One region of the Turicibacter sp. KK003 genome, then DNA from elsewhere that is predicted to be linked to it. Evidence: a T-box and tRNA genes for the amino acid it is inferred to sense, from the RefSeq annotation. Region 1 holds a T-box; the other holds one or more tRNA genes.
The links. A T-box is a leader RNA that pairs with one kind of tRNA and senses whether it is charged. The one in region 1 lies ahead of thrS (threonine--tRNA ligase), so its partner is inferred to be a tRNA-Thr.
Positions count from the first base shown of each region.

Region 2: it has a tRNA-Thr gene. The T-box ahead of thrS (threonine--tRNA ligase) is inferred to sense a tRNA for this amino acid. The anticodon was not compared.

Region 1 is NZ_CP142738.1:736,956-740,390, reverse strand. It holds gene thrS (threonine--tRNA ligase) at 15-1,952, opposite strand; T-box leader at 2,032-2,243, opposite strand; gene dnaI (primosomal protein DnaI) at 2,319-3,227, opposite strand; gene VXM77_RS03500 (DnaD domain protein) at 3,233-3,435, opposite strand, start outside.
Region 2 is NZ_CP142738.1:2,167,069-2,170,503, reverse strand. It holds gene gpmI (2,3-bisphosphoglycerate-independent phosphoglycerate mutase) at 1-694, shown strand, start outside; gene VXM77_RS10545 (M15 family metallopeptidase) at 735-1,514, opposite strand; tRNA gene VXM77_RS10540 (tRNA-Thr) at 1,677-1,750, shown strand; gene eno (phosphopyruvate hydratase) at 2,381-3,435, shown strand, end outside.

The DNA of each region.
Region 1 (3,435 bases):
ATCACATGGATCAATTATTCAGGTAGATAATTTTTACGTTCTGCAATTTCATCTACTAAGAAATGGATAAATTCTTTTAATGGTAATGTTGTTGTTTTTTGTTCTCCAAAGCGGCGGAATGTCACTTCTTTATTCGCAACCTCTTTATCTCCTAAAACAATAGACATTGGAACCTTTTTAGTTTGTGATTCACGGATTTTATATCCCATTTTTTCTTCACGATCGTCTAATTCGAAGCGAACTTTATATTTACGTAACTCTTTCGCTACTTCTTGCGCATACTCTAAATGATATTGGTTATTTACTGGAATCACAGTGACTTGTGTTGGTGCTAACCATAATGGGAATGCCCCTTTATAAGTTTCAATTAAGTAAGCCATAAAACGTTCATATGTTCCGATTAATCCACGGTGCATAACGACAGGACGCACTTTTTCTCCTGTTTCAGAAACGTATGTTAAATCAAAACGTTCTGGTAATAAGAAGTCTAACTGAATAGTTGACATAGTGATATCATGTCCTAATGCTGTTTTAATTTGAATATCTAATTTAGGACCGTAGAAGGCTGCTTCTCCTTCCGCTTCAATAAACGGAATATTATTTTCAACTAATGTTTCACGTAACATTGATTCTGCTGTTTCCCACATTTGATCATCATCAAAATACTTTTCTTTATTTTGAGGGTCACGAAGTGACAGACGATAATAGTTAATTTCCACTCCGAAATCTTTGATTACCCGGTGAATTAACTCTAAGCAGCGTGAGAACTCTTCCTTAATTTGATCGGGACGAACAAATAAGTGAGAATCTGTTAATGTCATCGCACGAACACGTTCAAGACCTGTTAACGCACCTGAAGCTTCAAAACGGTGTTGAATAACTTGCTCAGCATAGCGAATTGGTAAATCACGATATGAACGTAATTTTGTTTTATAAACCATCATATGATGCGGACAAGACATTGGACGTAACACAAGTTCTTCATTATCCATCTCCATTGGAACAAACATATCTTCTTTATAGTGTGACCAGTGTCCTGATGTACGATATAGATCAACTGATCCAAGAACCGGTGTCGCTACGTGTTGATATCCGTATTCTTCCTCTAAATCGATAATGTAACGTTCAATTTGTTGGCGAACTTTCATTCCGTTTGGTAACCAAATAGGTAATCCCTGTCCAACTAATGGACTGAATGTAAATAATTCTAATTCACGTCCGATTTTTTTATGATCGCGCTCTTTACGCTCTTCTAAAATACGTAAATGTTCAGCTAATTGATCTTTTGTATTCGCAGCTGCCCCATAAATACGTGTTAACATTTTATTATCGCTGTCTCCACGCCAATAAGCACCAGCCACATTTAATAATTTAAAGAATTTAATATCTTTTGTATTTGCAACGTGAACCCCACTACATAAGTCAGTGAAATCACCTTCTGAATAAGTAGTAATCACTTCGTTAGCTGGAATAGCGTCAATTAATTCTAATTTATATTCATCGTTTGCAAATAACGCTTTTGCTTCCTCACGGCTTAATTCATGACGAACGATGGGTAAGGCTTCAGAAGAAATTTTGTGCATCATCTTTTCAATAGCCGCTAAATCCGCCTCTGTGATTTTTGCTTCTGTATCAATATCATAGTAGAACCCATCTTCAATCGCTGGACCTACCCCAAATTTTGCATCTGGATATAAACGTTTAACAGCTGCCGCCATTAAATGCGCCGCTGAATGGTTGATAATTTCCCATGCTTCCGGACGATCATTTGTAATTAATTCAATTTTGGCATCTGTTTCAATCGGACGAGTGAAGTCATATAAATGTCCGTTCACCTTTGCAGCCACGCATCGTTTGCGTAATCCTGGTGAAATAGATTGTGCAATCGCCTCAGCAGTTACTCCTTTATCAAATTGTTTTACATTTCCATCAGGGAAAGTAATGTTAATCATAATATTTCCTCCTTTTTGTATCTTTTGATAACGGGAGCGATTATTTTGACAATAAAAAAAATCGCTCCTAATCTTTACAAGTAGGAACGATTAAAATCGCGGTACCATCCTAATTCCGATAAGAAAATTCTTATCAGCAACTTAATTTCGCTTTAACGCAGCAAACGGGAATCTTTTTCAAGTCCAGTTCAAAGGGAGTAATTTAATAAGCGTTCTTAGTAACCTTTCAGCTAATAGTCACTTCTCTAAAAAGACGTTTTTATTAAACCGTATCCTTTTCAAAACCTTTAATATTTATTTATATTATATCACTGAGTCATATTATAATGCATGATTTTTTTAAAATCAAGAAAAAATCTGATGATTTCATCGTTTTTGTCGATAGTTTGTTCCTGCAATTTTAACGGGGACGGTTAAGGCCTTAATTCGTTCTAACACACGTGCTCCTTTAATCTCTTCGATTTCACCTTTTTGCGTATATGAATAGTGATGCTGCAATTGTTGGTAGTCTAGATTAGAACTAAAGAAGGTTGGTAGCCCCTGATGCATGCGATAATTCAAAATGCGTCCAAGGACTTCATCCCTCATCCAACTCGTCATTGACTCACTTCCAATATCATCAAGCATGAGAATCTCAATCTCTTTGAGTTGCTCAATCTTATCGTAAGCACCATTCGTTTCACTATTAAAGCCTGATTTAATTTCAGCAATAAGTTCCGGAAAGTAAACGAGCCCACAAACAATTCCTCGTTGCGATAAAATATTAGCTATTGCACTTAACATATACGTTTTTCCTGTCCCAAACGGTCCATATAAATAAAGACCTCTTCCCTTTTTGGTCGACATATATTCGTTAATAAATAACGTCGCTTTTTCATAAAATTCCACCCGTTCAGGGTCCATAATAAATCTTTCGAAATTAGCGTTTAAAATGTCTGATGGCATATGAAAACTTTTAATATTTTCTAAATGACGTTGATTTAAAGCATATTGGCACGGCGTATATGACACCTTTAACTGTTTATGGACCGGCTTTAACATCGGATAATGCCCCTTTACCGGTTGGCAACAGTGATCAATCCCTTTACATCCCTGACACTTCTCTTTATTTCTTAAAAACTCATCTAAATCAGAAATATAACTCGAAATTAATGAAAGTTCAATTTCATCGCCATACTGGCTTAACGCTTCTTTAATCGATGGATCATCAATAATTTCACGATAGGCCTCCTGAGCATTTTTAGGTTTTGCCATTAACTCCCCAATCCGTTGCATCTTGCTCACCCTTTCTTATTTAAAAGTTGATTTTGTAATTCTTTCATACGTTCAATTTTTTGAAGGTCATCATCTGACAATGATTTTTTGTCTTCCTGAGTGGCCCCCTGCTCTTTTAACCAATCTGGAACTTGCTCTTTTCTAACGACACGCGTTGGTTTTGCATAAACTTTATTCGCGGCCGGAACAGTTTTTTCAAGTTCCCTTT
Region 2 (3,435 bases), 1.1 Mb from region 1:
ATTAGATCCTTCAAAAGGACCTAAAGATGTTTACTTCATCTCAATGATGTCTTACGGGGATGCTGTAAAAGGACCAGTTGTTTTTGGATTACAGGATTTAGCTAATACTTACGGAGAAGTTATCTCAGCAAACGGATTAAAACAATTACGTATCGCTGAAACTGAAAAATATGCTCACGTTACATTCTTCTTTGACGGTGGGGTAGACAAAGAAATCGAAGGAGCAACACGTGTATTAATTAACTCACCAAAAGTTGCAACATATGATTTAAAACCTGAAATGTCAGCATACGAAGTTGCAGATGCTTGTGTGGCTGAAATTAATAAGGATATTCACGATACAATTATCTTAAACTTTGCTAACCCAGATATGGTAGGACATACAGGGGTATTTGATGCAACAGTTAAAGCTTTAGAAGCAGTTGATGAGTGTTTAGGTAAAGTAGTTGATGCGATTATCGCTAAAGGTGGAGTCGCTATTATTACAGCTGACCACGGAAATGCTGAAAAATTAGTGGACGAAAATGGTGGAGCATATACAGCTCATACATCAAATCCAGTTCCAGTCATCGTAACAAAAGAAGGAATTGAGTTACGTGATGGTGGAAACTTAGGAGACTTAGCACCAACAATGTTACAATTATTAAATGTTAAACAACCTGAAGAAATGACAGGAAAATCAATTATTAAATAATAATTTTTATGAAAAGGGCATCGCTTCTCGCGATGCTCTTTTAAGATATATTTTTTTCGAAATGTTGATAATCTTTTGGTTGGTTCCAATCACCACCCCAACTCCAACCATATTTTTTGAAAATTTCACATACTTCACTTTCCGCAGTAATCATACCAGGAATCTCCTGTCCCCGGTCCGTATAGTCTTCGCCGTTTGCGGGTAACACTTTATTTGCGTACACATAAGGATTTATTTTAGGATTAATGTCAATCGCTAATCCGTAGGCGTGATTTGAAGGAGTAGATCCATTTGTAATCATCCTGAAATTAAAGGCGCTTGTATTATTATCTTCCATGGATAATTCATCAGAGTTATCGTAATGATGGATGGCCTTCATTTTTTCAATTGGAAAAGAAATTGTATAAAGTTCTTTAAAGATTTGTAGTACCTCTTCGGCAATCGCCTGATTTACAATGAGTTCTCCTTGGTGTATCTCACCATCAAAACCAACATGAAGAATTTCTAGGTACCGTAGGTCATCATATTCAATGTATTGTGGATCGATTGGGATTAAGGAAGCGAGAGAGTCTCCGTATTTTTCTTGTAGAGTTTGAATGGTAAAAAAGTCATCTACCGTGAACTCGGGAACTGATGATGTTTCAGAAACTTGATCATTTTCGGTGATCGTTGAACTAGGTGGGGAAACTTCCCTTACTAAAGGATTTTCTTCAGGTGAAGAAAAAGGATCGGATTCTTCTGAAACAAACGATAAGGTAATAGGGAGGTATAGACTAAGAGGAATTCCAATCATTAGGAGTGAGATGATAATTTTTTTCATTTAAGACGTCTCCTTTTCAAAAATGGGTTGATAGGTTTATTATTGAGTAAGGTTATTATAAATGAGATCGTTGAAGAAATTTAGTTTTTTATGAAATACTCCTAAATGATGGGATAGGGGATTGAAATTTTAGAAATATATGTTAGAATAATAGTGTGAATGGCCAGGTTAGTTTAGTGGTAAAACAACGCAATGGTAATGCGTAGCCGCGAGTTCGATTCTCGCACCCGGCACCAGTTTATGAAAAGATTGATTCAGCTTGATGAAGCTGATTTTTTTTTTTTTTTTTTTTTTTTTTTTTTTTTTTTTTTTTTTTTTTTTTTTTTTTTTTTTTTTTTTTTTTTTTTTTTTTTTTTTTTGCTTTTTTCGCCAATTTTTTATATCTTCACTTAAAATAAAAATCTCGAGGTTTGTAGAATTTATCGATTGTTTCATCCACAATGGGTATTAAATAAGGGGATGGGAAGAGGGAGCGGTAGGTTGATGATTAAGTTTTCATTTTTGAAAGGCTTTTATCGTCATTAAAATGGATTTCTTCACTTTAGGAGAAGATTTAGATTTTTTCTACATTACCGCATCATTTGTTTATATCGAGGGATTAATTGGTTAAAGATGACACTTTTATTTTTAATAAAGGATATCTAATAGCGATATAATAAAGTGTATAAATGGAGGATATTTAGAAATAATAAGTAATTATCTGATTTGGAAAAGGGGAATTAAGGAGTTTGTCGTTTTTTTTAGTATTATGGTAGGAATAAATAAAAATATAAAAAATAGCGTTTTCAATTTAAAAATATCTTTAATATGCAAAAAAATGTATTATAATAAGAAGTGTGAAAAAATTAGAAAAAGGAGTGTCTTAAATGCCTTATATTGCTGATGTATATGCTCGCGAAGTATTAGATTCTCGCGGAAATCCTACTGTTGAAGTAGAAGTAACAACTGAAAGTGGATCATTCGGACGTGCTTTAGTACCATCTGGAGCTTCTACTGGAATTTATGAAGCAGTTGAATTACGTGATGGAGATAAATCACGTTACTTAGGAAAAGGTGTTTTAAACGCTGTTAAAAACGTTAACGAGGTTATCGCTCCTGCTTTAGTTGGTATGGACGTTACTGACCAATGTGGAATTGACCGTTTAATGATCGAATTAGACGGAACTAAAAACAAAGGAAAATTAGGAGCTAACGCAATCTTAGGTGTATCTATGGCTGTTGCTCATGCTGCTGCTGACTTTGTTGGATTACCATTATACCGTTACTTAGGTGGATTCAACTCTAAAGAATTACCAACTCCAATGATGAACATCATCAATGGTGGAGAACATGCAGACAACAACATCGACTTCCAAGAGTTCATGATTATGCCTGTTGGAGCTCCAACATTTAAAGAAGCTATCCGTATGGGAGCTGAAGTATTCCATGCATTAAAATCAGTATTACACGGTATGGGATTAAACACTGCAGTTGGTGATGAAGGTGGATTCGCTCCAAACTTAGAATCAAACGAAGCTGCTATCAAAGTTATCTTAGAAGCTATCGAAAAAGCTGGATATGTTCCAGGTAAAGACGTAATGATCGCTATGGACGTTGCTTCATCTGAGTTCTACAAAGATGGAAAATACGTTTTAGCTGGAGAAGGTGGAAAAGTATTCACTTCTGAAGAATTATGCGATTTCTACGCTGAATTATGCTCTAAATATCCAATCATCTCAATCGAAGACGGTTTAGACCAAGACGACTGGGCTGGATGGGATTATTTAACTAAAAAAATCGGAGATAAAGTGCAATTAGTTGGAGACGATTTCTTCGTAACTAACACTGAGCGTTTAGCTGAAGGTATCGAGAAAAACGTTGCAAACTCTATCTTAATCAAAGTTAACCAAATCGGTACATTAACTGAAACTTTCGAAGCTAT